Regions from separate parts of the Spiractinospora alimapuensis genome, predicted to be linked through region 2. Evidence: riboswitches for the same ligand, from Rfam matches in the RefSeq annotation. Region 2 holds a riboswitch; each other region holds the start of a gene.
The links. Region 2 has a riboswitch for cobalamin ahead of J4H86_RS24705 (putative cobaltochelatase). Riboswitches for the same ligand answer to the same signal wherever they lie in the genome.

Region 1: linked by a shared signal. The riboswitch ahead of J4H86_RS14400 (ABC transporter substrate-binding protein) and the one ahead of J4H86_RS24705 (putative cobaltochelatase) in region 2 are both predicted to bind cobalamin.
Region 3: linked by a shared signal. The riboswitch ahead of J4H86_RS10905 (ribonucleoside-diphosphate reductase subunit alpha) and the one ahead of J4H86_RS24705 (putative cobaltochelatase) in region 2 are both predicted to bind cobalamin.
Region 4: linked by a shared signal. The riboswitch ahead of J4H86_RS02325 (ABC transporter substrate-binding protein) and the one ahead of J4H86_RS24705 (putative cobaltochelatase) in region 2 are both predicted to bind cobalamin.

Annotation. Positions count from the first base shown of each region.
Region 1 is NZ_CP072467.1:3,118,753-3,126,314, reverse strand. It holds gene J4H86_RS14405 (FecCD family ABC transporter permease) at 1-472, opposite strand, end outside; gene J4H86_RS14400 (ABC transporter substrate-binding protein) at 472-1,662, opposite strand; cobalamin riboswitch at 1,816-1,999, opposite strand; gene J4H86_RS14395 (alpha/beta fold hydrolase) at 2,132-2,890, shown strand; gene J4H86_RS14390 (Uma2 family endonuclease) at 3,021-3,614, shown strand; gene J4H86_RS14385 (DMT family transporter) at 3,622-4,467, opposite strand; gene J4H86_RS14380 (DMT family transporter) at 4,578-5,423, opposite strand; gene J4H86_RS14375 (GAP family protein) at 5,574-6,275, opposite strand; gene J4H86_RS14370 (TetR/AcrR family transcriptional regulator) at 6,339-6,974, shown strand; gene J4H86_RS14365 (AbrB/MazE/SpoVT family DNA-binding domain-containing protein) at 7,034-7,411, shown strand; gene gndA (NADP-dependent phosphogluconate dehydrogenase) at 7,455-7,562, opposite strand, start outside.
Region 2 is NZ_CP072467.1:5,300,328-5,307,889, forward strand. It holds gene J4H86_RS24700 (amidase) at 1-1,163, opposite strand, end outside; cobalamin riboswitch at 1,477-1,651, shown strand; gene J4H86_RS24705 (putative cobaltochelatase) at 1,732-3,726, shown strand; gene cobO (cob(I)yrinic acid a,c-diamide adenosyltransferase) at 3,962-4,564, shown strand; gene J4H86_RS24715 (DUF397 domain-containing protein) at 4,584-4,826, opposite strand; gene J4H86_RS24720 (helix-turn-helix domain-containing protein) at 4,949-5,818, opposite strand; gene J4H86_RS24725 (cobyrinate a,c-diamide synthase) at 6,422-7,562, opposite strand, start outside.
Region 3 is NZ_CP072467.1:2,392,592-2,400,153, forward strand. It holds gene J4H86_RS10885 (DUF3618 domain-containing protein) at 1-38, opposite strand, end outside; gene J4H86_RS10890 (CDP-alcohol phosphatidyltransferase family protein) at 106-1,215, opposite strand; gene bcp (thioredoxin-dependent thiol peroxidase) at 1,369-1,890, shown strand; tRNA gene J4H86_RS10900 (tRNA-Leu) at 1,915-1,987, shown strand; cobalamin riboswitch at 2,716-2,930, shown strand; gene J4H86_RS10905 (ribonucleoside-diphosphate reductase subunit alpha) at 3,076-5,913, shown strand; gene J4H86_RS10910 (ribonucleotide-diphosphate reductase subunit beta) at 5,961-7,037, shown strand; gene J4H86_RS10915 (hypothetical protein) at 7,038-7,562, opposite strand, start outside.
Region 4 is NZ_CP072467.1:512,472-520,033, forward strand. It holds gene J4H86_RS02290 (sodium/glutamate symporter) at 1-834, shown strand, start outside; gene J4H86_RS02295 (hypothetical protein) at 800-1,825, opposite strand; gene J4H86_RS02300 (alpha/beta fold hydrolase) at 1,949-2,773, opposite strand; gene J4H86_RS02305 (CGNR zinc finger domain-containing protein) at 2,860-3,396, shown strand; gene J4H86_RS02310 (hypothetical protein) at 3,407-3,802, opposite strand; gene J4H86_RS02315 (RNHCP domain-containing protein) at 4,160-4,540, shown strand; gene J4H86_RS02320 (hypothetical protein) at 4,620-5,036, opposite strand; cobalamin riboswitch at 5,108-5,290, shown strand; gene J4H86_RS02325 (ABC transporter substrate-binding protein) at 5,355-6,380, shown strand; gene J4H86_RS02330 (FecCD family ABC transporter permease) at 6,426-7,496, shown strand; gene J4H86_RS02335 (ABC transporter ATP-binding protein) at 7,496-7,562, shown strand, end outside.

The DNA of each region.
Region 1 (7,562 bases), 2.2 Mb from region 2:
CGGAAGCCACCACGAGGCCGGCGCGGCCGTACGCTCCGCCGATCGACACGAACGCGCCGCCGGCGGACCCCGCGCCGAGGACGACGGCGGCCACGCCCAGGCTGGCTCCCGCGCTGACCCCCAGGATGTAGGGCTCGGCCAGGGGGTTGCGCAGCAGCGTCTGCATCTGCGCGCCGGCGACCCCGAGGGCGGCCCCCGCCAGTAGGGCGGTGACGGCGCGGGGTACCCGTACCTCCCACACGATGGTGACCACCTGGTGGTCGACGCCGCCCAGCCCGAACAGCGCGGAGGAGACCTGCCCGACCGTGAGTGGGGTGGAGCCGACGGTGAGGGCGAGCGTCACCCCGAGGAGCAGTGTGACGCACAGCAGGCCCGCCACCACGGTGACGCGCAGCGCGCCCCCGTCCCGGCCCCGTGGAGCCGGGACGGACTCGTCCCGGGGCGGTCGCCGGACGGGAGCGGCGGTGGACATCAGTCGTCCAGGGTCCGGTAGTAGACCAGCTCGTGGTCGTCCATCAGCTCCGGGTGCAGGATGGTGGCGAGGTCGGCGAGGACCTGGTCGGGTCGCAGCACGGCCTCGTCCCAGTACCGGTTTCCGCCGGGGCCGACGTTGTTGTTGTTCGTCCAGACCGCCCGCTCCTCGAACGCGGTGAACTCGGCGTAGCGTTCGTCGTCGGCGGTCATGTCGTCGTAGGTGTCCCAGTGCTCGCTGGAGATCCACACCTCGGCGTCCTGGACCTCGGACAGGACCTCCTCCAGGTCCATCTCGATGCTGCCGGTCTCCTCGGTGTCGTCCCAGGGGTGGGTGCCACCCGCGTCGGCCAGGAGCCGACCGACGTAGGAGCCTCCGCCGACGACGTTCCACACCCCGTCGAACATCTGGCCCGGCACCACGTCCACCGGGTCGGCGTCGGACACCTGGTCGGTGACGGACTCGTAGTCGGTGGCGATCTGGTCGAAGAGCTCGGTGGCTTCCTCCTCCGTGCCGGTGAGCGCGGCGGCGAGCTTGACCCACTCCGCGCGTCCCAGGGGGGAGTTCTCCAGCCACTCGGCGTTGGCGACGACGGGGATGTCGGCGTCGCGCAGGGTCTGGTACTCGCTTTCCTCGGCTCCCCCGGTCATCAGCAGGTCGGGGGCCTCGGCGATGACCAGTTCCTGGTCGAGAGCACCGCCGCCGGCGTAGTCGACGACGTCGCCGGACTCCACACCTTCGCGGATCTCCTCGTCGTTGACCACGCCACCGTCGGCGACGCCCGTGACGACGTCGGTCTGGTCCAGGTAGGTGAAGAGCGACAGGTGCGTGGTCGAGGCGCTGAAGACGCTCCGCACCGGTACCTCGATCACCGGGGCGTCGGCGAGCTCGCCGTCCAGCTCCGGCTCCGGCGCGCCACAGCGCAGCAGCACGTAGCTCTCGGCCTCGGCGCCGGGAGAGGGCTCATCGATCGTGACGACTTGGTGGTCGTTGGCGTACTCGATGGACAGGTTCTCCGCGTGGTCGATGGAGAGCTTGTCCGGGAAGTAGTCGGTGTCGGGGTCGTGGTCCTCGACGCAGTCGGCGGACGTGGTGTCCTCTGCGGCGTCGTCCCCGGTGGGCGCGCCACAGCCGGTCGCCACCACGGCGAGACCGAACAGAGTGATCAGGGGAAGGCGGGCATGCTTCATCGGGGTGTCTCCGTGGAATCTGCGCGACGGGCTCCCGAGGAACGAAAGAGTGCCGCCATCGTGGTGCGGCGTGACGCTCGCGTCGGCGGACGCGGGATGTCACCGTGCGACGCCATGCGTCAGTCCGACCTCTCTCGGGGAAATCCGCCCCGGCTCGTGAGGACGACGGCGGTGAGTGTCCTGGCTCGCGGGTCGCTGCCCTTCCCGGCCTTCCCATCCCCCGAGGGGACAGTGGCCATGTCGGGAAGGACTCCCCAACTCACAGTGGCGGGACCGCGCCGGAGTCACACCGGCTTCCTCGGCACGCCGTCGTTTTGCCGCCTTCAATGATGACATACGGGCAGGATGTGGCCTCGGCCGGTCGGCGTGACCGCTCCTCAGGCCGTGGGAGCCGTGGCCGGGGCCTGTTCTGGACCGACGGTCTGTGCGACGATGCGGACCTGTTGTTACCTACGTCTCAGGAGGCGCGGTGAGTGAGAGCTACCGGCAGGTGGGTGGCGGCGGGCACGTGGTGTTCGGGCTGCACGGCTGGTTCGGATCGGCCGAGGCCTGGGGCGCTCTGGAACCGCACCTGGACGGGGACGAGTTCACCTACGTGTTCGTGAACTGTCGGGGGTACGGATCGCGCCGGGGCGTCGCCGGGGAGTACAGCCCGGCGGAGGTCGCGGCGGACGTGCTCGAGCTGGCCGACAGCCGAGGAACCGCCCGGTTCTCGCTGCTCGGACACTCGATGGGCGGCAAGTTCATGCAGGAGGTGTACGCCACGGCGCCCGATCGCGTCCGGGCGATGGTGGGAGTGTCTCCGGTGCCCGCGGGCCCGGTCCCCTTCGACGACGACGGGTGGGCCCTGTTCTCCGGCGCGGCGGAGAAGCCGGAGAACCGGCGGGCCATCATCGACCTCACGACCGGGAACCGGCACACCGACGTGTGGCTGGACGCGATGGTGCGCCACTCCCTGGAGCACAGCGACCCCACCGCCTTCGCCGCCTACCTCCACTCCTGGGCCCGCGTCGACTTCCACGAACGCGTCGTGGGAAGCACGGTCCCCGTTAAGGCCATCGCCGGTGAACACGACCCGGCCCTCGGCGAGGCCGTCATGCGCGGCACCTTCGCGGAGTGGTACCCGAAGGCGGAGATCGAGGTCATGGGCAACGCCGGCCACTACGCGATGGACGAGACCCCCGTGGCCCTGGCCACCTCCGTCGAGACCTTCCTGCGGAGGTTCTGACCTCAGCTCCGGCGTTTCGGGCCGGCCCCAGCGGCCGGCCCGGCCGGGGCGGATATCCCCAGAATCCGGGAATTCCCGCCGGAGCGGATCGGGGCCTGTCAGAGTATGTGCTCCGTCGAAGGGAACTCCTATGCTTATGGATGTGCGTACACACTCGCGTCCCACGGTGACGGACCTCAGGTCAGTCGCCGATGATCTTGTGGTTCCCGAAGGGTCCGCAGTTGAAATCCTCAGGGGACAAATACACGTGACGCCTGCACCAGTGCCGATTCACAACAGAATCGCTGACCGTATCTGTTACCAACTTCTCGGGCTTTCGGGGGAACGAGTACCTTCAGTGAGCGGCACAGGCATTGCCCCCGACATCCACGAAGGTGACTACGTCATCCCCGACCTCATCGTCACGACTGAGGCGGCGCTCGATGAGGACCGGCCGATGGTTCCTGCGGCGGAGATCGACCTGGTGGCGGAGGTCGTCTCGGTTAGTTGCCCGAACAAGGACGTCCGCGAGTTGCCGGAGGTCTACGCCGAGTGGCGGATTCCTGTCTACCTGCTGGTCGATCCGCGCTCTGGGGACATCATCCTGCACACCGAGCCGGTGGCCGGGGTGTATCGGCAGCAACGGCCGTTCCGGTTCGGCGACGTGGTGCCGCTGCCCGCGCTTTTGGACGAGATCCAGCTCGCGACGGACGAGTTCCGTCGCTATGGCGGTCAGCGGGGTTAGCGCGTGGTCAGCCCGTCACGGTCAGCAGGATGATGCCGGCCGTGACGGTGGCGGCGGCGACGACGCGGAAGCGGCCGAAGGACTCGCGGAAGAACAGCGTGCCGATGAGGGCGCCGAAGATGATGCTCGTCTCGCGCAGGGCGGCCACCGCGCCGAGGGCGGAGACGGTCTGCGCCCAGAGCACCAGCGCGTAGGCGACGAGGGACAGGGCGCCGGCGAGCATTCCCTTCCACCACACGCCGCGCATCTGGCGGAAGAGTTTCCGGCGACGGATCAGGAGCGCGAGGCCGAGGAACCCGACGGAGTGGCCGAAGATCAGCCAGGTCGCGTAGGCCATCGATCCGTCGGCCAACCGGACGCCCGCTCCGTCGACGAGGGTGTAGGTCGCGATCACCAGCCCGGTGGCCAGGGCCGCGGCGATGGCGGGCAGTTGTGCTTTGGTGGGGAGTCCGCCCGCGAAGGTGAGGCTGAGCAGTCCGACGGAGACCACCCCGATGGCCAGAAGCTGCAGGGGCCCCATCGTCTCGCCGAGGAAGAACGCCGCCGCGAGCGCTACCGCCCAGGGGGCCACCCCGCGGGCGATCGGATACACCTGTCCGAAGTCCCCCAGCCGGAACGACAGCATCAGGAACGCCATGTAGCCCACATGCAGCACGATCGAGGCGATCAGGTAGGGCAGGGAGTCGGCGTGGGGGAGCCCGACGAAGGGGATGAGGATCCCACCGGCCACGATGCCACCAAGGCTCGCGAGAGCGAACCCCAGCATCCGGTCGGTGATCGCATGCAGCAGGGCGTTCCAGGACGCGTGAATGGCAGCGGAAGCCAGTACCGCGACGACGACAAGTCCAGTCACCCGGCAGACCCTACGCCTGTGATGTCGCCGGTAGGCCACCGGGGGTAACACCAACGTCGGGTCAGCGTTGACCGGCGTTCACCAGCGGGCAATGTCCGCGCCTTGTGGGATCAGCCCGATACCGCGAGCAGGACGATGCCGGCCGTGACGGTGACGGCGGCGAGTAACCGGAACCGCCCGAACGGTTCGTGGAAGCACACGGTGCCGATCAGGGCGGCGAAGATGATGCTCGCTTCCCGAAGGGCGGCGATCGGCCCCAACGCGGTTACGGACTGGGCCCACAGAACCATCGCGGCGGCGGTGAGCGACAACGCGCCGGCCAGCATTCCCCGCCACCAGACGGTGCGCATCTGGGTGAAGAGGGATCTCCTGCGGATGAGGAGCACGATGGTGAGGAAACAGGTCGAGTGGCTGAAGATCAACCAGGCGGTGTAGGCGAGGACTCCGTCGGCGAGCCGGATTCCCACCCCGTCGACCATCGTGTAGGTCGCGATCAGGAGGCCGGTGACCAACGCGGCGCCGATCGCCGGCAGCTGGTGCCTACCGGGGAGACCGCCAGAGAACGTGAGGCTCAGCAGACCCGCGGAGATGATTCCGATGGCCAGGAGCTGGCCGAGGCCCAAGGATTCGTTGAGGAGGATCGCGGCCGCGATCGTGACCGCCCAGGGAGCGACCCCGCGGGCGAGGGGATACACCTGTCCGAAGTCGCCCAACCGGAACGAGAGCATCAGGAAGCTCATGTAGGCGATGTGCAACACGATCGAGGTGATCAGGTAGGGCCACGCGGCGGGGTTGGGCAGGCCGACGAAGGGAATGAGGAGCGCGCCCGTGACGATGCCGCCCAGACCCGCGAGGGCGAACCCCAGCATCCGGTCGGTGATCGCGTGCAGGAGGGCGTTCCACACGGCGTGGATCAGCGCGGACCCGAGGACGACGACGATGACGAATCCGGTCATGTGGGGACCCTACGGCGCGACTCAAGCTCGCGTTCCGCAGAGTGGTGTGTGCACCTTCCCCCGCTATAGCAGCGGAAATTCTGGTGACGATGGAGAAGTCCTGATGGGGGGTGACGGGGTGGTCGGGGGAGAAGAGGAGGTGCTCCGGCGCTAGATTCCGATGCTGATCCCCAGGCCGTCGAGTGAGGTGAACAGGCCGAGCTCGTTGGCGGCGTAGCGGGCGAGGAGGAAGCCGGCGATGCCGAGGATCCAGCCGAAGGCCTCTCGGCCGGAGGACTCGATCTTGTCGCGCCAGCGGTCCAGGCGGGGGCGGATACGGGCGCCGAACAGGGTGTAGCCGGCGAACAGAATGATCGGCGGGAGCACCATCAGCAGGTTGTAGCCGGCCAGTATCGGGACCCACACGCCGGGGGAGAGCTCGGCCGAGGTCATGATGCCGATGGCTCCCAGGTAGGGCAGGGCCGTACCGACCTCCAGTAGGCCGGTGGTGACCCCCAGCGCGGCCATCACGCCCAGCCGAAGGTTCCGGGGGCGCCGGGGCGCGTTGCTCAGTCGGCCGGGAACGACGAAGGCGGCGACCAGTATCCCGACCCCGAGGGCGAGCTGGGCCCACAGGCCGACGGGACTGTTGACGACGTCGCCGAGGTATCGCACCGCGATGTCCAAGCCGAGCATCAGCGCGACCCCCACCGTGAAGTAGAAGCCCGCGACCGTGCCCAGGAAGACGAACATCGGCGCGGCGAGGCGCCGGTTGCCGCTGAGGAGAACGTACAGGCTGATGCCGATGGTGGCGGGACTCAGCATGTCGAGTACCGCCAGCCCACCGATGGTGAGTGTCAGGCCGGGAGTCATGGGACACCTCTTTTCAGCACGCTTGTGCTAAATAAAATAACACGGTCGTGCTATAAAGGGAACATGCCGAAGATCGTGGACCATGAGCAGCGCAGGCACGACATCGCCGCCGCGCTGTGGCGGGTGGTGGGGGACCAGGGGCCCGCCGCGGTGTCGATCCGCACCGTGGCGGCGGAGGCCGGCTGGTCCACCGGCGCGTTACGGCACTACTTCGCCACGCGTGGGGAGCTCCTGACCTTCGCGATCGAGCAGTCGGCGATCCGGGTCCGGGAGCGGGTCCACGCCCGCGCGGAGCGTCCGGCGACGGAGTCGACCGTGATCGAGCGGGTCGCGGGGTTCGCGGAGGAGCTGCTCCCCCTGGACGACCAGCGCAACGCGGAGTTCCAGTTGTGGTTGGCCTTCGGCGGAGAGTCCGCCCGCGACCGGGAGGTGGCCACCCGGCTCAACGCCGAGACCCGGGGCCTCTACCGCCAACTCGTCGGGGGACTCGGAGGTCTCGAGCCCCCCGAGGTCCTGGGCGAGCCCAGCGACGACCCGTGGCTGGAGACGTGGGCCGAGCACCTGGGCGTCTTCGTCGACGGACTGTCCACCCAGCTCGTGTACACCCCCGAGCAGATGAACTCCGAGCGGGCCCGGGCGGTACTACGGGAGTTCCTCGCGGCGATCATGGCCACCGTGGGGGTGGATGCGAAGGGGTGAATCGGTTGGGCTCCGACAAATCCTGAACGGCCAGTGCCCGTCACGTCTACCGTGAGCGTATGCGGATAAGTGGGGATGGGCGGGTGACGATTCCCGCCCATGTGCGGGACCAGCTCGGCCTGCGCGCGGGAGACGAGGTGGAATTCGTGCTCGACGGTGCCGCGGCGCGGCTGGTTCCTGTGGCGAAGGCTCCCGGCCTGTCACAGCGCGACGTCGACCGCCTCGCGGGTTCGGGTGACATCGCACTGACCACCGATGAGCTCATGGCGCTGACCCGTGACGGGTGGGGTGCTGAGCCTGAAACACCCGGACCACGTCACGTCTCCGACGGGGCCGCGCCCGGGAGTCGGGAGGCGGTAGAGCGCACCGCCGGAATCCTTCCCGGAGTCTACGCCGAGGACTACCTGCTCAATCTGCGGGCGGAATGGCCGGACTGAACGATCCCTGGGCGTCGCCGTGAGGGCACGCCTCGACGGGCCCTCACTCCCCCATGAGTTCCTCCGTGCGTCCCTCGCTCCACAGGGTGTGGAAGACGCCGGGGCGGTCGGTGCGGCGGTAGGTGTGGGCGCCGAAGAAGTCGCGTTGGGC
Region 2 (7,562 bases):
TCGGCGTTGAACGGCGTCACCTGGCTGACCGGCAGCAACAGCGCGTCGTAGCGCTCGAAGAACTCCCGCATCCGGTGGAAGACCTCGGTGTGCAGCCGCTCGGCGCGGGCCACGTCCTCACCGGTCAGGTCCCGGCCCATCTCGATGTTCCAGATCACGCTGGACTTCACCTGCTCGGGGTGCCGGTCCAGGATGGGGCCGTACTCGCTGGCGAAGATCCACGCCCGCAGGGTGCGGAACGCCTCGTCCGCCCCGGTGAGGTCGGGATGGGCCTCCTCGACCTCACCGCCCAGCGCGCGTACCACGTCCAGTTGCGGCCGCAGAGTGTCAAGGACGGCCCGCTCCGAGGAGAACAGACCGCCCAGGTCCTCACTCCACGCGAAGCGCATCCCCGACAGGTCGGTTGGCCCGAGTGCGGCGAACGGGGCGGGGTCCTCGGTGACCGCGATCGGACTGCGGGAGTCGGGCCCGGCGATCACCGACAGCAACAGCGCTGTGTCGTCGACGGTGCGGCCCATCGGGCCCTGCACAGAGAGGGTGGCCCAGCCCAGGCCGTTCGGCCACACGGGGACCCGGCCGGGCGTGCTGCGCAGGCCGACAACGTTGTTGAACGCCGCCGGGTTGCGCAGGGACCCTCCCATGTCCGAGCCGTCGGCGAGCGCGAACATTCCGGTGGCCAAGCCGGCCGCGGCGCCGCCGCTGCTCCCGCCGGCCGACTTGGAGGTGTCATACGGGTTGACCGTGGTTCCGAACACCGGGTTGAAGGTGTGGGATCCGGCCGCGAACTCCGGGGTGTTCGTCTTCCCCAGCGAGATCGCGCCCGCCTCCCGCATCCGCTCCACCACGAGTGAGTCCTGGTCCGGTACGTGCTCGGAGTAGATGGGGGAGCCGTAGGTGGTGCGCACGCCCGCCGTGTCGTGGGTGTCCTTGTGCGCCACCGGAACACCGTGCAGGGGGCCTACCGGCTCACCCGCGGCGAGCCGGTCATCCGCCTCCGCCGCGCGCTCCAAGGCGCGTTCCCCGTCGTTCGTGACGACGGCGTTGACAGCGGGGTTGACCGCCTCGATGCGCTCGAGGTGGGCCTGAACCACCTCACGGGCGGACACCTCACGGGACCGCAGCATCGCGACGAGTTCCCGTGCTGTCCGGTCGGTGATATCCAAGAGAACCTCGCTGCGGGTCAGGGATCGTACGAGTGCACTCCTACCCAATCCCAGTGCCGCCGCGGACACTATGGCAGGCCTCGCTGGAATCCCTCCATCGCCTTGGTGCACTCTGGTGACTTCCCTCGCCCCGCGGCCCGCCTCCGTCCGGTGGGTGGGTCGACCCTCGCTCTGGCGGGTCGACGCGCACCCCCACCTGTTGGGGGTGGCGAAAACCTGATGGGGTGGGAGAAACCTGGTGGGGGATAGGGGAGTGGGTGGGTGAGGGGACCGGGGGGACGACCCACCCCGCGGCCGCCGAGGCGTGTGTGCGATGCTGGAGCCCGGCGCTGGCGGCAGGAACCCGGTGGGAGTCCGGGGCGGTCCCGCCACTGTGTTCGGGGAGTGACTCGCTTGGGTGTGCCACTGTCGCGCGGGTGCGCGGTGGGAAGGCCGCGAGGAAACGACGATCCGAGAGCCAGGACACTGCTCGGCGCCGTGCACTATTCCGATGGGCGTGGACTCCCGAGGAAGGAACCATCTCACCGTGCGCGCTTCCGCCCGATATCCGTTCAGCGCTGTCGTCGGCATGGACGACCTCAAACTCGCACTCCTCATCAACGCCGTGTCCCCCGGGGTTGGCGGTGTTCTCGTCCGGGGAGAGAAGGGCACCGCGAAGTCGACGATCGTCCGGGCCGTGGCCGCACTGCTGCCGGACCTCGCCGTCATCGCCGACTGCCGCTTCTCCTGTGACCCGAGCCAGCCCGACCCCCAGTGCCCCGACGGGCCACACGCCGAGGCCGACGCCGCGGCCCTGAGCCGTCCCGCCCGCCTGGTGGAGCTCCCCGTGGGAGCCAGTGAGGACCGGCTCGCCGGCGCACTCGATCTTGAACGCGCGCTCACCGACGGGGTCACCGCCTTCGAACCTGGGCTCCTCGCCCAGGCGCACCGTGGCGTGCTGTACGTGGACGAGGTCAACCTCCTGCACGACCACCTCGTGGACCTGCTCCTCGACGCCGCCGCGATGGGGACCTCCCACGTGGAGCGCGAGGGGGTGTCGGTGCGGCACGCGGCACGATTCCTCCTGGTCGGAACGATGAACCCGGAGGAAGGAGAGCTCAGACCGCAACTCCTGGACCGGTTCGGGCTCACGGTCGAGGTGTCGGCCACCCGAGAACCCGACGAGCGCGCCGAGGTCGTCCGACGCCGCATCGCCTACGACGCCGACCCGGAGGGCTTCGCCGCCCACTACGCCGCCACCGACGCCGAACTCGCCAAACGCATCCGCGACGCGCAGGAGCGTCTCGCCGACATCGCGCTCACCGACGACGCCCTGCGCCAGGTGACCTCGGTGTGCGCCGCGTTCGACGTGGACGGGCTCCGCGCCGACCTCGTCACCGCGCGGGCCGCCATGGCGCTCGCCGCCTGGCGGGACCACGACGAGGTGACGACCGAGGACATCCGCGACGCGGCCCGGCTCGCCCTTCCACACCGGCGCCGACGGGACCCCTTCGACGCGCCGGGCCTGGACGAGGACCGGCTCTCCAACGCGTTGGACCAAGCGGGTGATGTCGACCCAAAAGAACCGGAGGAGTCTGAGGACTCCGCCAGCGACCCGCCCACCGGGCCGGGAACAGAGCCCGACCCACGTGAGGAACCTAAGGAGTCGTCACCGCGCCCCGGCCCTCCGGAGCCCACGGACGACACGGAGACCGGGTCCGACGACGAACAGCCACGCGGATCCGGAGACGCCGCACAGGACCTGAGCGCTCCCGGCGAGACCTACCGCCCACGGTTGTTGCGGGTGGCGGGGCTCGGGGAGGGAGCACCGGGACGTCGATCCCGCGCCCGGACCGCGCAGGGACGTGTGGTGGGCGCCCGTCGGCCCGAGGGGAGACTGGGGCGCCCCCACCTGACCGCGACTCTGCGGGCCGCCGCACCACACCAGCGCGCCCGGGGCCGTTCGGCCGGGCAGCGAATCGTCCTCGCCCGAGACGATCTGCGCGCCGCGATCCGGGAGGGAAAGGAAGGGAACCTGGTCCTGTTCTGCGTGGACGCCAGCGGATCCATGGCCGCCCGCGCCCGAATGCGTGCGGTGAAGGGCGCGGTCCTCAGCCTGCTGCTCGACGCCTACCAGCGGCGGGACAAGGTCGGCCTGGTGACGTTCCGAGCCACCGGCGCCGAGGTCGCGCTGCCGCCGACATCCTCGGTGGAGGTGGGCGCACGGCGCTTGCGGGAGCTGCGGACGGGGGGCCGGACGCCGCTCGCCGCCGGACTCGCCGAATCGCTCCGCGTCCTGGACACCGAACGACGCCGTGACCCCAACCGACGGCCCCTCCTCATCGTCGTGACCGACGGCCGGGCGACCGCCGGGCCGCGACACGGGTCATCCCGCGTCGCCGCGACCCTGGCGGCTCGCGGCGTGGACAGCGTGGTCGTCGACTGCGAGAGCGGACCCGTGCGACTGGGCCTCGCCGGGGCCCTCGGCACCGAACTCGGAGCGACGACCGTGCGGCTGGACCAGATGGGAGCCGACTCCCTCACCGGCCTGGTCCACGGCCACCGCACGGCCGCGACGGTGTGAGATGCGGGTGTTCTCGCCCCGGAACGGCCCACGAGACTGGGACGCCCCACAGTCCGGGCGCGGCGTGGGGCGTGCGCGGCACCGTGCCGCGACCGCCCACGCCGTCCACAGCCCCCGGTCCGGCATTCGCCAACCGTGGGCACCGCCGCGTTGAATCAGAGCAAGGGGTTCCCCCGTAGGGCCCCACTTTTGTCATGCCCTCAGTTCGACGACGAACCCAGGAGAAGGAGCCTCGATGCCCAAGGGACAGCCCGAGTACGTGCCGCAGGACGGCCTGACCACCAGGCAGCGCCGCAACCGTCCGTTGCTCATGGTGCACACCGGCCCAGGGAAGGGAAAGTCCACCGCGGCGTTCGGCACCGCGATGCGCGCCTGGTCGCAAGGGTGGCCCGTGGGGGTGTTCCAGTTCGTGAAGTCGGCCAAGTGGCGGATCGGTGAGGAGCGCGCGCTGCGGGTGCTGGGTGACTCCGGTGAGGGCGGCAGCGTCACCTGGCACAAGATGGGTGAGGGGTGGTCGTGGATCCAACGCCCGGGGTCGGAGGAGAACCACGCGGCCGACGCGGCCGAGGGCTGGGCACAGATCAAGCGCGACCTGGCGGCGGAGCGCTACCGCCTCTACGTACTGGACGAGTTCACCTACCCCATGAAGTGGGGCTGGGTGGATGTCGACGACGTCGTCCGGACGCTCGCCGAGCGGCCGGGCACACAGCACGTCATCGTCACGGGACGCGACGCGGCGTCCGAGCTGTGCGCCGCGGCCGATCTCGTGACCGAGATGGGCAAGGTCAAGCACCCGATGGACAACGGGCAGAAGGGGCAGCGCGGTATCGAGTGGTGATGGTCGAGCTGGGGGCGAGTTAGGCGCCTTCCGCGCGGGTGACCTCGGCGAGGAAGGCGACCCATTCCCGGAGGGGGAGACTCAGTGTCGTGCCGGTGGGATGCACGGAGTCGCGGACCAGGGCGGCGCGACCCGTGAACGCGGCCTCGAGGCAGTTCTCTGGATTGCTCAGGGTGCTCTTGTGCCAGTGGAGTTCGTCGGTGGACAGGACAAGAGGCGCGCTCCCGGCACACGCGTGAGCGCGCGGTCGTGACGTGGGCATCAATGCCAACCAGGGGAGGGTGGGGACATTTCTCCTTCTCCCTACCCTGGTCGTGAGTCGCCTATTCGCGCGGCCCACGCGAGACAGGTTTTGGGTGCCCCAATTGGTCCTCCTGTGGCGGCTTAGTTCCCATTGCCGCGCATCTGGCTGATCGCTCCCCGCAGGAGCCGGATCGTTTCCTCGGGGGACAGTGCCTTCTCGTACAACAGCGCGAAGCGTTCCTTGTACTCCTCGGTCACGTCACCGAACTCGGGTGTCGGGCCCGATGCCGTCTTCTCCCGGTAGAGCAGATCCGGGAGGGGGCCTTCGAAACCCAGCAGGAAGAACGGTTCAAACATTCCCTCATGCGACCCACGAGTGAAGGGAATTACCCGAAGGTCCACCTGGCCGCTTTCGGTCAGGTTGATCAGGTGTTGGAGCTGTTCCGGCATGATCTCCGAGTCCCGGGTGACGCCGATGTGACGCCAGATGGCCGCCTCGTCCACGAGAAAGGTGAGGAGGGGCCTGGGGTCGCGTTCGAGAACCCGGGTCTGGCGTTCCATCCGTAGTTCGACGTGGGCGGAGCGTTCGGCGGTGCCGCGGATGGCGTCGCCGCTGATCACCTCGGCGTAGTCCCGCGTCTGCAACAGACCGGGGATGACCTGGTTCTCCATGTTGCCGATGGTCTTCGCCCCCGTCTCGAAGCCCATGACGCGGATGAACGCGTCGCTCACGTTGCCGCGGTAGCGGTCCCACCATCCGGTGCGGTTGGACTCGCGGGAGAGAAGGAGGAGACGTTCCGTCTCGTCCTCGTCGACCCCGTACTCGCGGAGCAGAGCCAGCAGGTCACTGCGGCGAACGGACTGCTTTCCGCCCTCGATCCGCATGAGTTTCGCCTGCGACCACTCCAGGCGTTGCGCGACCTGTGCCTGGGTGAACGCGTTGTCCTTGCGCAGGCGCGTCAGCTCGCCGACGAGAAGAGCGCGCTGGACCACCGGGCCCTGGTCTGACATTTCAACCCTCGATTCTCATCGACGTTTCCCAGCGCTCTCGGCTCGTTGTCTGAGAAAACGCTGAGCGTCACATTGGGAGTGTTCGGCTATAGTGCAGACAGAATGTTAGGTGACATCTTGGATGGAGACATCATTGTGCCCAACGCAGTCGAGCCTAACAGATTTAAAGCTTTCACGAGGTTCCGTCACGTCTCGTTGGGCGGCATCCGGGCAGGTCGAAATGCGGATGGTTGATCCGCGTCGAGTCACGAGTTGGAGCGACATGAAATGTCAGTACACATCGGGTGGGTGTCACCAAGTTGCCCCGAGCGCGCGCGGAATTCGCTCCGCGTCACCAGCGACCCATTTCGGTCCGGCCGATACCCGAGTAACCGGGCGAAACGCTACAAGGAGGAAAGGGTGAACACAGATGATCGACGAGAGCTGAAGAGGAGCCCCCATGAACAGGCCGCCCACTGAATATCCTGCGGTTTCTGCGCCGACCAAGCATTAGAGACCACACCCAGGGGGCGGCCCCTGGACGAACCCGCACCCGCGGGTTCGGTACAACTTTCAGAGTGACCTCTCTCGGCGCACCCCGCAACCCCGAGCGACCGAATCGGGTCAGCGGGTGCGGCGAGAGGCGGCGAGGAACCGCGCCGCGAGACTCGGCTCCCCTGCCCAATGCACATGAAGGTAGGAAGCGTGCAGCGAACGCGTGGTGAACCCCTCCGGGCCGTGTGTGTCCCACTGCCACGCCGCGCGAACACCGTGAGCGGGCGTGACCGTCGTCCGATGGAACTCGTGACCATGGACCCGAGTCCCGGTGACGGCGACGGGAGAGTCCCCCACCGCGACCGCCGCCCGGTAGCCCAGCGTCAGCCCGGACGTCATCGTCGCGGTCGCGTCGAGCACGCCACACATGGGCACGTCGTCCAGCGAGCGGCACAGGTACAGCAGCCCCGCGCACTCCGCTGACGTGGGCAGACCGTTGCCCACCGCGTCCGCGACGGAGCGCCGCATGGGCTCGTTGGCCGACAACGCCTCAGCGTGCATCTCGGGGAACCCGCCACCGATCACGAGCCCATCGATCTCCTCGGGGAGGGCCTCGTCGCGGAGTGGGTCCACGGAGACGACCTCGGCGCCGCCCGCCCGAAGCAACTCCACCTGTTCGGTGTAGCCGAAGGTGAACGCCGCCCCGCCGGCGACCGCGACCCGCACGGGCGCGTCGTCCGCGGGGGCCCCGGGGCGAACCCGCTCCAGCTCGCTCACGGGATCCCAGGCGTCGTCATCGACCGGCGGCGCGGAGCGAGCGAGGTCCACGATGGCCTCCAGGTCGCAGGACTCGGCCACCACCCCCGCCAGGTCCGCCACCGCCTGACGTGCCGGTGTCTCACGCTCCGCCGCCGGGATCAGCCCAAGGTGCCGGGACGGTGTGGCGAGTTCCGCGCGGCGGCGGATCGCCCCGAGGACCGGTAGCCCCACGTCCTCCAGCGCCGACCGCAGCAACTCCTCGTGCCGCTCCGAACCGACCTGGTTGAGGACCACCCCACCGAGCCGAACGCGCGGGTCGAAACCGCGGAACCCGTGAACCAGCGCGGCGATGGACCGACTCGTCCGCGCCGCGTCCACGACCAGCAGGACCGGTGCCGACAACAGGGTCGCGACGTGCGCCGTCGAAGCGAAATCCCCGGGACCGTCGAACTCACGCGGCTGCGACGCGCCGTCGAACAGGCCCATGACCCCCTCGATCACCGACACGTCG
Region 3 (7,562 bases), 2.9 Mb from region 2:
ACCGGGGTGGGCCGTCCCGCACCGCTCGTTCGTGCCATAGCCAACTACCCTCTCACCGCGGAGTCCGAATTGTCAGCGCCGTCGCCGTCGTCAGTGCCCTCGGCGTCACCGGCATCGCCGGTGTCGTCCGCGCCACGCGGTTCCCCGGAGGCCGGACCGGCCTGGTCGGGCTCCACGTCGGGCGACCGGCCGAACGTCAACGCACCCCTCGATGCCGTCGACGACGCGGAAGAAATCCTTCGTCGACAACCACAACTTATAGATGATGACGGCCTCGAAGGCGAGGAGCAAAACACCCGTAGCCACGGTTATCCACAGGATCGCCGCAGTACTCACCGATCCGACGAGCGGGGCGATGATGAACACCGCGACCTGGAACTCCACGCCGCTGACCAGGTGGGTGCGCACCCGCCGGGCGTGCAGGAACTCCCAGATCCGCTGGTACCAGGGGAAACGGGTCCGGAACTCCCGGTTGAGGTCGACCTTGGGCAGGCGCACGTCGGGATTCTTGCCGACGTCGCGGGCGAGGCGCGTCTCGTGCTCGGTGTGCGTACGCAGCATGCGTTCCAGGACGGCGATGCCGTGCCGCAGGACCGCGCGCTCCCCGGAGTCGCTCAGCGGCTCCTGCACCCGCCGGGCGTCGCCCTGGGCGGTGGCGAGGTCGTCGTCGGGCTCCAGCATGGACAGGGTGGCGCGGGCGCGTTCCAACGCCCCGGCGATGTAGGAGCGCATCTCGCGGCGGACGCGGTAGACCTGCATCTCGTCGAGGTAGCGCAGCATGTCGCAGAAGACGACGGCCATGGCCAGCCACGCGAAGACCACGTTCCCGGTGATCACGTACTGCCCGCCCATGAGGGCGACCGCGCAGACGAGGACCCGGAACCGGTCGAAGGCGTAGTCCATCCAGGAACCGAACAACGACTCGGTGTCGGTCAGCCGGGCGAGCTTGCCGTCCATGCTGTCCACCAGGAAGCACAACGCGTACAGCCCGGCACCGGCGAGGAGGAACGGCCACGTCCCCCACGCGTAGCACGCGGCGGCTCCCAGCCCCAACAGGAGGGAGAGCACTGTGAGCTGGTTCGGCGTGATCGACGTGCGGTTCGCCACGACCAGCACCAACCGCCGCGCCAACGGGTCGACAAGTCCGACGGTCCACCAGGAGTCGCGCTCCTTGGTGGCACGATCCTGTACGTCCCGCAGGGTGAAGCCTGCCATTACCTTGGACTCTCCGAGATCGGTCGAGGTGCGCCACACCTCTCGCACGACGCTTCACAGCCTAGGGGATCGATCATGCCCCTTCGACCCCTTCCACGCAGGCCGAGCCCCGCTGGCCGGCCCTGTTCGGCGCACACGTCCCTCACTGGGATGATGATCCCAGTCCCGCACGGGAGCACCAAGGGAGGAATCGTGACCGAAACCACCAAGCGACTCGAGCCGGGCGACCACGCCCCCGACTTCACCCTCAACGACGCCGACGGTAACCCCGTCACACTGAGCGAGGTCGTCCGGGGTGCGGGATCGGTGGTGCTGTACTTCTACCCCGCCGCCATGACGCCGGGCTGCACCAAGGAGGCCTGCGACTTCCGGGATAACCTGAGCGCCTTCGCCGACTCCGACCTGCGCGTCCTGGGCGTCTCTCCCGACACCGTGGAGAAGCTGCGCGCGTTCCGCGACGCCGAGAAGCTGAACTTCACCCTCCTCAGCGACCCGGACCGCGAGGCGCTCACCGCCTACGGCGCCTACGGGGAGAAGAAGAACTACGGCAAGGTGGTGCGGGGCGTGATCCGGTCCACCTTCGTCATCAACGCCGACCTGACGATCGCCAAGGCGTTCTACAACGTCCGCGCCACCGGCCACGTCGACCGAATCAAGCGCGAGCTGGGCGTGTAGTTGGTCTAGGATTGGGCCCGTGTCGGGGCCGTAGCCCAACGGCAGAGGCGGCAGGTTTAGGTCCTGTACAGTGCGGGTTCGAATCCCGCCGGCCCCACCGACGCACGAGGTTCGCCCCCTCGCCCAAAGAACGGGGGACGGGGGTCCGCAACCCGTCGGTGTCCTCGCACGGTTCGACGTCCGCCACACCCGAGCGCGACGAGTGGCTGGCACGACGCTCGTCGACGCCCAACCGTGCAGCGGTGGGGGCGCGGAGGCGAACCCGCCGGCCGCGACCAGGCGACGTTCCTGCCTCTCGTCCCGCTATTCGCCACGGCTGCCCGCGTCCGTTCGACCCGGCACCGATCGGGGATCCGGATCCGCCCAGCGTGACCAACAGCGTAGGCGTGACCGGGCGCACCAGGTCGCGGGCAACGGCCGTCGAGGCCTCGCCGGCACCGCCGACTCCGAACCCGACCTCGTCCCCATGGACCGTGTGGGCGGAAGGGCGACGTCGCCCCCGCGATCCACGGACTCGTCGGGAACGAAGCTCCCTACTGCGCCCACCACCGAGGACACCGGCCGTGCGATCCATGGCGCTCACAAATCCGGCGCCGACGGGTACCTCCACCGAGGAACGCGTCGTGCTCACCCTCGGCGTTCGCGACCTGGCCGTCGGCCGGCCGATGCCGTGAACAGGAGGCGGAGAGCAGGATCAGCTCCCGGGTGATCGACCTCTACGCCTCGTCACCGACGTTGGTTGGCGCGGTTTCCGGGCGGGCGCTTGCCCAGGGTTGACCGAGGCACGCCCATTTTGGGTTGTTCGGAGAATCCAACACAACATGTAGTATCAGCCCTGCCAATGGTCCGCCGTCCCTGGGGGCGGCGGGGCAAGAGGGAACCCGGTGTGAGTCCGGGACTGCCCCGCAGCGGTGAGTGGGAACAACCGCCGTCATGAGCACTGGGCGCGTGAACGCCTGGGAAGCGACGGCCAGTAGGAACGACCCGAGTTCGGTCGTGTGCCCACGAGTCCGAAGACCTGCCATCGGTGCGTGCATCGCTTGCACGGTGTCCGGGGCCTCGTGGGAGGGCCGACGCGGACGTGGTCGACGGTGCCGCCCGAGTACGGTGTCGCGGACCCCTCGCGTGCCTCCAACGTCCCCCCGGACGTTCCAGATGAGGTTCTCGAACGAGGGGGAGAGTCCCGTGGTTGAGTCATCCACCCAGACACCGAGTCAGGTCCGGCCCGAGGAGACGCCGGTTCGCGTCCTGCGCCGGGACGGATCGGTGTCGGGTTTCGACGCCGACAAGATCTCGGTCGCGCTCACCAAGGCGTTCCTCGCCGTGGAGGGAGACGGCGCGGCCGCGTCGTCGCGACTGCACGACCTGGTGTCCGCACTGACCCAGGAGGTCCAGGCCGCACTGTCGCGGTACTCCGGACCGGGCACGATCCTGCACATCGAGCAGATCCAGGACCAGGTCGAACTCGCCCTGATGCGGGGCGGCAACCATCAGGTCGCGCGGGACTACGTGCTCTACCGGGAACAGCGCTCCGAGGCCCGCCGCGCCGCCGCCGGCACTACGACCGCCCCCGGCGCGGCCCAGGAACCTGACCTGACCGTGACCCACACCGACGGCACCACCCACCCGCTGGACTGGGCGCGGGTACGCACCATCACCGAGCAGGCGTGTTCGGGACTGGACAACATCGATCCGGCCGTCGTCCTGACCGAGGCCCGACGCAACCTCTACGACGGCATGAGTACCACCGAGCTCGACGAGGCGCTGACCCTCGCCGCTCGCGCGCTCGTGGAACGCGACCCGGACTACTCGCGGGTCAGCGCCCGCCTTCTCCTCGACCAACTGCGCCGCGAGGCCCTGTCCCACCTGGCCGGCGAGCCCCGAGAGACCGACCAGGAACAGATCCGCGACCTGTACCCGTCCTACTTCGCCGACTACGTCCACCGCGGCGTCGAGCTGGAGATGCTCGCCCCCGAGCTCGCCGGGTTCGACCTCGACCTGCTGGGCGAGGCGCTGCACCCCGAGCGAGATCTGGACTTCGACTACCTGGGGCTGCAGACCCTCTACGACCGCTACTTCCTGCACACGCGCGGCACCCGCCTCGAGCTGCCACAGGCGTTCTTCATGCGGGTCGCGATGGGGCTGGCGCTGAACGAGGACCGGCGTGAGGAGCGTGCGGTCGAGTTCTACGAACTGCTCTCCTCGTTCGACTTCATGTGCTCCACCCCCACGCTGTTCAACGCGGGGACCACTCGGCCCCAGTTGTCGTCGTGCTTCCTGACCACGGTCGACGACGACCTGGACTCGATCTTCCGGGCGTACCGCAACAACGCGCTGCTCGCGAAGTACAGCGGGGGGCTCGGCAACGACTGGACCCCGGTGCGGGGTATGGGCGCCCACATCAAGGGCACCAACGGCACCTCCCAGGGGCTCGTCCCGTTCCTGAAGATCGCCAACGACACGGCCGTCGCGGTCAACCAGGGTGGGAAACGCAAGGGCGCCGCCTGCGCGTACCTGGAGACGTGGCACATCGACATCGAGGAGTTCCTCGACCTGCGCAAGAACACCGGCGACGACCGGCGTCGGACCCACGACATGAACACCGCCGCCTGGGTGCCGGACGAGTTCATGCGCCGGGTCGAGGCCGACGCCGACTGGTGGCTTTTCTCCCCCGACGAGGTTCCCGACCTGCACGACCTGTACGGGCCGGAGTTCACCGAGCGGTACCGGCACTACGAGCGGGCGGCCGAACGGGGCGAGCTGACGGTGTCCCGCCGGGTCCGCGCCGTGGAGCTGTGGCGTCGCATCCTCACCATGCTGTTCGAGACCGGGCACCCGTGGATCACCTTCAAGGACCCGTGCAACCTGCGGTCACCGCAGCAGCACGCGGGCGTGGTGCACTCCTCCAACCTGTGCACGGAGATCACCCTCAACACGAGCGGCGACGAGGTCGCGGTGTGCAACCTTGGCTCCGTCAACCTCGCGCGGCACGTCACCCCCGAAGGGCTGGACACCGACCGGCTGCGGCGCACGGTGCGCACGGCGGTGCGGATGTTGGACAACGTGATCGACATCAACTTCTACACGATCCCCGAGGCACTCCGGTCCAACCTCCGGCATCGGCCGGTGGGACTCGGGCTGATGGGCTTCGCCGACGCGCTCGTGCGGCAGGGAATCCCCCAGGCCTCCGTGGACGCCGTGGAGTTCGCCGACCGCAGCATGGAGGAGATCAGCTTCCACGCCATCGCGGCCTCCAGCGACCTCGCGCGTGAGCGGGGCCGCTACGAGTCCTTCGACGGGTCCCTGTGGAGCCAGGGGGTGCTGCCGATCGACTCGCTGCGGCTGCTCGCCGACGCCCGGGGGGACGCCGAATTCGACCACTCCGCCACCCTGGACTGGGACGGGTTGCGCGAGCGGGTGCGGCGCGAGGGGATGCGCAACTCCAACGTGATGGCCATCGCGCCCACCGCGACGATCGCGAACGTCTGCGGGGTCACCCAGTCCATCGAACCGCTGTACCGCAACCTGTACGTGAAGTCGAACATGTCCGGTGACTTCACCGTGGTCAACCCGTACCTGGTGCGGGATCTACGGCGGGCCGGCCTGTGGGACGCGGCGATGGTCGCCGACCTGAAGTACTTCGACGGGGTGCTGGGCCCGATCGACCGGATCCCGGCCGAGCTCAAGGAACGGTACGCGACGGCGTTCGAGATCGAACCGCGCTGGCTGGTCGCAGCCGCGGCGCGTCGACAGAAGTGGATCGACCAGGCGCAGTCGCTGAACCTCTACCTGGCCGAGCCCAGTGGCCGAAAGCTGGACGAGCTCTACCGGTCGGCGTGGCGCAGCGGACTCAAGACGACCTACTACCTGCGCTCCAGCAGCGCGACCTCGGTGGAGAAGAGCACGCTGCGTGGAACCGACGGCAGGCTGAACGCCGTCCCCGCCACCGTCGCCGGAACCGCTCCCCCGGAGGGCCCGGCCATCTGCTCGGTGGACGACGAGGGGTGTGAGGCGTGCCAGTAGGCCCCGCGTCCGTTCCCACCCACCGAACCCACGAAGAAGGACCTCCCATGACCGCAGAGACCCGCCCCGTCGACACCTCCGGCCTGGGCGCTATCGACCGCCAGGCCGGCCGCGTTGACGTGGACGACAAGGCGATGATCAACGCCCGCGCCGACGTGAACCAGCTTCTGCCGATGAAGTACGGCTGGGCGTGGGAGAAGTACCTGGCGGGGTGCGCCAACCACTGGATGCCGACCGAGGTCTCCATGCACGCCGACATCGCGCTGTGGAAGTCCCCCGACGGGCTCACCGACGACGAACGGCTCATGCTCAAGCGCAACCTCGGGTTCTTCGCGACCGCGGAGTCCCTCGTCGCCAACAACATCGTGCTCGCCATCTACCGCCACATCACCAACCCCGAGTGCCGCCAGTACCTACTCCGGCAGGCGTTCGAGGAGGCCGTGCACACCCACACCTTCCAGTACATCTGCGAGAGCCTCGGCCTGGACGAGGGCGAACTGTTCAACGCCTACCGCGAGATCCCCGCCATCGCCGACAAGGACTCCTGGGCCCTGCGCCACACCCAACATCTGGAGGACCCGGACTTCACCACCGGCAGCGACGCCCGCGACCAGGCGTTCCTCCGGGACCTCATCGCCTTCTACGTGATCTTCGAAGGGATGTGGTTCTACACCGGGTTCGCCCAGATCCTCGCACTGGGACGCAGGAACAAGATGATCGGCATCGCCGAGCAGTACCAGTACATCCTCCGCGACGAGTCCATCCACCTGAACTTCGGCATCGACTGCGTCAACCAGATCAAGCGGGAGAACCCGCACCTGTGGACCCCGGAGTTCCAGCGGGAGGTGTCCGGCATGCTCGTCGAGGCGTGCGAGCTGGAGGTCGCCTACGGACGCGACACCCTCCCCCGCGGCATCCTCGGCATCAACGCCGAGCAGTGCGAACGCTACATGCGCTTCATCACCAACCGCCGATGCGCCCAACTGGGGCTGTCACCGGTTTTCGCCGAGGTCGACAACCCGTTCCCCTGGATGTCGGAGACCATCGACCTGAAGAAGGAGAAGAACTTCTTCGAAACCCGCGTCACCGAGTACCAGTCCGGCGCGTCGTTGAGCTGGGACTGATCAGCTACGGAGCAGCCCGTCGATGACGGCGAGATCCTCCAGCAGGATGGGGTCCTCGGTTGCGTCGAAGGCGGTGGCGACGGCCGCACGGAGGTCGTCGCCACCGAGCCAGGCGTGCAACCCGCCGAAGCCCGAGGTCCAGAACGCGTTCGTCGGCAACCACCCCTCCTCGGACGGACGCAGGTGGTGGAGGAGAAACTCGCGCAGGCACGCCGTGGCGAACCGGGACCGGCCTCCCGCGATCTCCTCGGTCCAGTGATCCAGGTAGGGGGTGAGGTCGTCCTCGGCGCGGGAGATGGCGGTGAGCGCGGTGTCCACGTCGACGTCCGGAGCCAGGTCCGGCGTCGGACCCGTCGGCGGTGAGGAGAGGATTCGCCGCCACACCGCCCACAGCACGGTACGCACCGCGTCCCTCCTGTGGGCGGGCCACGCCGTCAACCACTCGGCGTCCCAGAGCCGCCCGGTGACGACCTCCAGGTCGGGCCACTGGAAGCTCTCCCGACAGGCGATCTCCAGGATCCGCGG
Region 4 (7,562 bases), 1.1 Mb from region 2:
CTCGACTCGGGTCCGTCCGTCAGCGAGCAGCGTGGAATCGTTGAGCGGCAGCAGCGAAGCGCGGCGGCGATCCTGACCGTTCGGCCGTCCTCGGTCGAGCCCCTGGCCCTGCACTTCGGGCTGATCGCCCTCGCCGTCGGCATCGGGCAGCTCATGCTGTGGGGACTGCAGTCCCTGGAGCGGCTCCTGTGGGCGGACCGGGTGGAGATCTTCGCCTTCGTTCCGCTCTTTCCCTTGGCCATGCTCGGCGGTGTGGTGGTCCAGTTCGCCATCGAACGTTTCGACCGGGCCGAGGTCGTCGATCGCCTGATGGTCGAGCGTATCCAGGGCTTCGCGCTCGACGCGCTGATCATCGCGGCGCTGGGAAGTCTGTCGCTGACCGCGATCGCGGACAATCTCGGGCCGTTCGTCATTCTCGCGCTCGCGGGCATCCTGTGGTGTGTCGGTGCCTTTCTGTTCCTGGCGCCGCGCATGTTGCCGGACTACTGGTTCGAGCGCGGGATCGCGGACACGGGGCAGTCGATGGGTGTCACCGCGACCGGCCTGATCCTGCTGCGGATCGCCGACCCCGAGCTGAAAACCCCCGCATACCAGGCGTTCGGCTACAAACAGCTCATCCTGGAGCCGTTCTTCGGTGGGGGCCTCATCACGGCGGCGTCGCTCCCGTTGATCGCCGGTTTCGGGCCGGCTCCCTTCTTGATCGGTATGAGTGTCCTCCTCGTGGTGAGTCTCCTCGTCGGGCTGCTGTACCTCGGGCGGATGCGGGCCCCGGCAACGGCGACAGCCGTGGCGGCCGAGTTCAGTCCACCGAACCGGGGCGACGACCTGACCTGAACGGGCTGAGGGAGCGATGGATCGCGACAGCGGTGAGCGTCAGCACCAGTGCCAGCAGCACCGTGTTGTGTGAGTACTTGGCGACCGCCGACACGGCGCCGATCGGCTGGGCGAGGAACCCCAGTACCGCGCGACCGGTGAGCGCTCCGGCCGCGAGTGCGACGCCGTGCGCGGGCGTCCATTGGGAGGAGCGGCTGAGGGCGGTGATCACGACGACGGTGAGGATCAGGGCGGCGCCACCCCCGGCCACGCCGGTCCACGTCGAGGGCTGGAGGTCGAAGACCAACGCGACGATCGCCGCTCCCAGCGCGAGCAGCCATGGTGCGGGAACCTGGCGCTGGGTCGGTGTGGTGGGGCGGCGACGTCCCAGGAGCGACGCGAGCACACCCAGGGCGAGGACGATCAGCGCCGATGCGAGGAGTTGGCCGAGCGACGCGTGGTCGGACTCGGTGCGGAGGTGGTCCGTCAGGATGGCCGTGGCGGCCACCAGGTAGGCGACGGTGACCAGGATGATCCCCGGGGCCCGTAGCCACGGCTGGTCTCGCTCGCCCGGCCACACGCCTTCCATCACCGCGATCGGAGCGCAGTAGCTCCACACGGCGTGGCCCACGAGGAACGCCATCACACCGAAGGCGCTTGTTCCCAGCGGCTCGACGAACGTGGGACCGACCAGGTCCGACCAGTACTCGATGTCCCGATAGGACGTGCTGAACAGCGACTGGTCGATCATCCCGGCCTGGACCAGCCCGAACGCCAGGCCCAGAACGAGGATCGAAGGCCATCCTAGTCCGCGCCGCCGCGCGAACTCCCTGATGAGAACCGCTGGTCCGCCGTACAGAGGTCCCAGGAAGAGGAGTCCGTACAGCAGTGCCAGCGGGTCACCCGTGGTGTCGTCGTAGCCGCTCAGGTACTCGGCGCTGATCGGGGCCAGCGCCAGAAGACCCAGGACGAGTGGCAGGCGGCCCCGGAGGGGCGTCGGTGTGCTGGACATGACGGGGACGCTACGCGGGGGCGGCGCTCACCTGGATCGGTCCACAGTCCCCCGCCTCCCGACTTTCGTCCCGGACGCGACCGGCCCAGGGCGCCGAAAGTGTCCGCCGTGGGGGTCTTCTGTTCAGGTCCCGAGGAAGGAGCGTAGGAGAGCGCTGACGCGAGCCGGTGCGTCCTCCTGGACCAGGTGGCCACTGTCGCGGAGGATGTGGAGTTCGGCGTTGGGGATCGTCCGGGCCAGCCGCTCGGCGCGTTCGGGTGGGATCCAGGCGTCCTCGGCGCCCCAGATCACGGTGACCGGCATGGCCAGAGTGTCGAGGCGGGCTTCGGCCGCGTCGGTGTCGCGGAGGTCGGCCTGGGTGATCTGCCGGTAGAACGCGGGCTGGCCCCGCTCGCCCAACCATGGCTCCACGAGGGTCTCCCGAACCTCTGTGCGGAGCTCTCGGTGGGTCGCGCCGGAGATGTAGCTGCGCACGACGGCCTCGTGCATCTGGGGTGGCAGTGCCGCCAGTACGTCGGAACCCTCGTTCACCAGCCGGTAGAACGGACTTCCCCAGGGCTGCACCGCCACCGCGTCGACCAGGGCCAGCCGGTCGAACGGGACGCCGCCGAGCAGGGTGGTGCGCAGGGCGATGGCGCCGCCGATGTCGTGCGCCACGACCGCCGGCGACTCCAGTCCCCAGTGGTCGAGGAGCTCGGTGAACACCCGTTGCTGTCCCGGGAGGGAGACATCCTGCCCGTCGAACTTCTGTGACTGGCCGAAACCCGGCATGTCCCACACGTAGACGGTGTGGTCCTGACCGAGCGCCTCGGCGACCTCACGCCACACGTAGGAGGAGAAGGGCGTGCCGTGCAGCAGGACGACAGGCGGGCCCGAGCCGAGCCGGTCCCAGGCGATCTGTCCGTTGGACGAGTCGAACGTCTGACCGAGGGTCCAGGGCGATTCCACAACCACACCTCCGTTACTGACTATTGCACTTAGATGGTAACACAGGAAGTTACCGTCATAAACCCGATGGCGGTAAACTGTGCTTCATGTCCTACCAGCGACCACCAGCTCCGGCGGAACTGCTCCTGATCGAGTCCTTCTGTGACTCGGCGGCGTTCCTGCACGGTTGGGATGCCTTCGCCGACCAAGAGTCGGCGCGCGCGTGGCTGAGCGAACATGGCCGTTCGGAGGCCGCGACCCAGATCGACGCAGGAGGAGTGGCGCGGCTGGTCGACGTGCGGGAGACCGTTCGTGGGCACCTCGACGGTGACCCCGCGGCGCGCGCCCGACTGAACGTACTCGCGGAGGAGTTGCTCGGTGTTCCGCGGTGGGACGCGGACGGCATGACGGTGCCTGTGGCGACGCCGGATCCGGTGTTGGCGGTGGCGGCCGACGTTCTCGCGGCGCTGGCCTCGGCCGAGATGTCCGGGCGGCGTGGGCGACTCAAGGTGTGTCGGGCACGAGAGTGCCGGTGGGTCTACTACGACCGCTCCCCCGCGAACAACAGCACCTGGTGCAGTATGGACATCTGCGGGGCGCGCCACAAGATGCGCGCCTACCGTTCCCGCCGGGACGCCGACTAGCGGCCGTGGTCTAGCGACGCGCGAGGATCCGGCGCACGCGGGCACGCGTCCGGTGCCAGAGTCCCCGTGGTCGGGTGCGGGGTGTGACCCGCAGTGGACGTGGTCCGGCGAAGGGGGCGCGCATGCGCAGCCCCTCGGTGGTCGCGTCGACGCGAAGGCGGTCCCAGCGCACGGCGTGGTCCACGGGAACCGTGGTCACCAGCGCACCGTCGGCCGTGGACACCACGAGTAGGGCGTCGCCGTCGCGGACCACCGCGACCTCGCCCCGGTGCGGACGTGGGGTCATCGAAACCGTGACGACGAGATCGTGGCCCTCCCGGCCGTAGTCGACCCGTGTGACCTCGGGGGGTGGTGTGGCCGTGTCGACGTGTTCCCTGAGAACTCCTGATGTGGCTGCGTTTCTCATGGAGTTGAGTATAGGGCACTCAACTTAATTGATGAAGATGGTGAGGTGTCAGTGTGACGGGCTTCTCGCTCCCCATACGCGACCAGGAAGAAAATCGATTGCCCGAATCGTCCGTGGAGGGTGAGATGGGGGTGGCGCGGAGCCAAGCTCGGCGTGTTCGTCGTGATTCCGATTCGCTGAGTGGAAAGAGTGTGTTGTCGCATGTGTAGATCGAGGTGCACGGGGGTCATCCGGGTGCGGAGCGCTGTCGTCAACGTGTGGAGGACACCGACCGCCTGACCCGGAACCGGTGTTCCCCCTCGTGACGCGGCGCGTTCGTGTGTACCCGCCGATCCAGTCATGAGGAGTCACCTCACAGTGTCCAAGCGACGCGACACCATCCGCACGCGCCGACACCGGGAGCCGGAGAGCTTCCGTTGCGTGCACTGCCGACTCGACGTCCCCACCCGGGCGTCAGGCACTCGGCACCGCAACCACTGCCCGAACTGCCTGTACAGCAAGCACGTGGACGCCCACACCTCGGGCGACCGCGCGGCCGACTGCGGCGCGGGCATGGAACCCATCGCCATCGCGGTACGTGGCGACGGGGAGTGGGTCATCATCCACCGCTGCGCCGGTTGCGACGCGCTCGTGGCCAACCGGAGCGCCGGCGACGACAACCCACTCATGTTGATGCGCACCGCCACCCGCCCACTCGCCCAGCCGCCGTTCCCGATGGAACGGCTGACACAGCTCTGAGGGGACGGGTGATCGGCTGGGGCGGTCACTCGACGTGGCCGCCCCAGCCAGGGCGGGGTGCGCCGCCGAGCGGCGAGCGTCAGTCCCAGTAGTTGAACAGGGCCTCGCCGAGATCGCGGGGCCGCCAGTACGTGACGTCCTGTGGGTCGATATCGGGCCAGGCCGTGGCGTCGAAGGGGCCTTTGAGTTCGGACGGCAGCAACACCCGGAAACCGGGCATTTCCGCCAGGACGGTGGCCAGCGTGGGAGTTTCGAGGAACGCCAGCGGGCCCGACTCCCTGACGCCGCCGGCGAGATCAATCGGTCGCGGCTCCGCGACCGCCAGCGTGGGCGAGTCGCGCCGACAGACGACGGCGACCGTGGACTCCCGGTAGGCAATGACACCCTGGTGGAAGTTGGGCGTCACACCGAGGGACAGACGGAACTCGTCCACCCTGCCCCCTGTGCGGCGGGCCGCCGTGTGGCAGGCACGCCGGAACGCACGCACGTCCGTCATCCGGCGATGCTATCCACGGCGCCGCGTCGACCGGGCGCACCCCGGCCGACGGGGTGGGCACGCCCCCTCGGTAGGCTCGTCCGCGCCGTGGTGTTCGGGAAACCGGTGAAGAACCGGTGCGGCCCTCGCCACTGTGATCGGGAAGGGCACGTGCTCCCCGCGAGGGGGTCACTGGACCACGGTGTGGTCCGGGAAGACGCCGCGTGACCGCTTGACCCGTCAGCCAGGAGACCGGCCACGGCATGTCCGGTCCATCCACGAGGCGTGGAAAGGCGGTCCCTGGCCGTGTGTGCGCGTATTTCTGTCCAACCTCCCGTTGTGCGAGGCCCCCGTTCTCGGCGTCCCTGGCGGGTGCCCGCGACGGTGGTGGCCCTGGCGGTCCTGCTCTCGGGATGCGGCGACGGTTCCGATCAGGCCGCCGAGAACGACGACGGTGCTTCCGGAGTTGGCACCACGGTCGACAACTGCGGCCTCGAGGTGGGGTTCGACGATCCGCCCGAGCGGGTCTTCGCCATGAACACCGGCGCGATCGAGAACCTGATCGAGCTGGGTGCCGAGGACCGCGTCGTTGGCGCGGTCGGCGATCTTGACCGGATGGACGAGGAGCTCCGGGAGACGGCCGAGGAGCTCAACATCATCCATCCCGGCGGAGAGGACTATCCAAGCCCCGAGACGATCCTCGACACCGAGCCGGATTTCGTCTACGCGGTGTACCCGAGCGCGTTCCGGGAGGACGGTGGCGTCGCCACGCGGGAGGAACTGCGTGACCTCGGTGTGCAGTCCTACCTCGCTCCCGGCCGCTGCCCCGACCGTGACGACGAGCGGCCGCTGGAGTTCGACGAGATCTGGACCGAGCTGCGCGAGGTGGGCGCCCTGCTCGGTGCCGAGGACCGCGCGGAGGAGGTCGTGGCCGAACAGGAGGACATCCTCGCCGAGGTACGCGCCAACCTCCCGGACGATGTTGGGGACCTGGACGTCTTCTGGTGGGACATGGGCACCGACGACGGCCCGACCGCCGGCGGATGCTGCGGAGCTCCCGGCATGATCCTCCGTGAACTGGGCGTCAACAACGCCTTCGACGACCTTCCCGGGCACTGGGCCGGTACGAACTGGGAGCAGGTCGTCGAGCGGGACCCCGACCTGGTCGTCGTGGCCGACTTCGGTGGGGGCGACGCCGACGACATGCTCGAGTTCGTCGAGGACGACCCGACGCTGCGGGAGTTGCGCGCGTTTCAGGAGGACGCGGTCATCGTCCTTCCGTTCTCCCAGACCACCCCGGGGCTGCGGAACGCTACCGCCATCGAGACGATCAGCGCGCGCCTCACTGACGAGACCGGCCAGTGAGCCTGTCGACCGCGCGATCCGCCCAGCGCGGTACCAAACCCACTCATGGCCATGACGCGCTGGCGGGGAGAGGCCGATCGCTGGGCATCGTGCTTCCCGTCGCCCTCGTCTTGCTGGGGGGGGTCGGTCGTCGTCTCGGTCGCCATTGGGCAGAGCGACCTGTCCGTCCGTGAGGTGTGGACCGTCCTGACCGACCGGCTCGGCCTCTCCTGGGTGCGAAGCGACGCCCTGGGGCTCTACGGCGTCGACGGCATCACCGACCTGCGCGCCAACCTCGTGTGGGAGATGCGGCTGCCGCGCGTGCTCGCGGCGGCGTTGGTCGGTGCCGGGCTCGCGGTCGTCGGTGCCGTCATGCAGACCCTCACCCGCAACCCGATGGCCGACCCCTACCTCCTCGGCATCTCTTCGGGTGCGTCTCTCGGGGCGGTCGCGGTGATCGTCGCCGGCCTCAGTGTCGGCGGACTCGGCGTGGCCGGCGGCGCGTTCGTCGGCGCCTTGATTGCGTTCGTGCTCGTTCTCGCCCTCGGTCAACGCGCGGGCCGGCTCACCCCGACGCGCATGATCCTCGCCGGGGTCGCGGTCGGTGCCTTCTCCTCCGCCCTGACCTCCTTCCTGATCGTGTGGGTCGCCGACCCGCACGCCACCCAGGAGGCGCAGTTCTGGCTGTCGGGTTCGCTGGCGGCGGCGCGGCTGCCCAGCGTGTACACCATGGCTGCGGCCGTGCTGGTCGGGCTGCTCGTCTGCGGTGTCGTCGCCCGGCCGCTCAACGCCTTCGCGTTCGGCGAGGACACCGCCACCAGCCTCGGGATCGGTGTCCACCGCGTCCGGTGGGTGCTGCTGGTGGTGTGCGCGCTCGTGACCGGTGTCCTGGTCGCCGGATCGGGAGCCATCGGCTTCGTGGGCCTGCTCATCCCACACGGCGTGCGCGCGTTGGTCGGCCCCGACCACCGGCGCGTTCTGCCGCTGTCGGCCTTGGTCGGTGCGACGTTCCTCATCTGGGTCGACGTCGTCGCGCGTGTGGCGTTCGCGCCGCGAGAGATGCCCGTGGGCATCATGACGGCGATGTTGGGCGTGCCGGTCTTCCTGTGGATTCTGAAACGTAAGGTCGATCGCTGATGACACACCTCGCCCACGGCGAACCACTCACGGCCGTCGACGTCTCCTGGTCCGTGGACGGCCGGC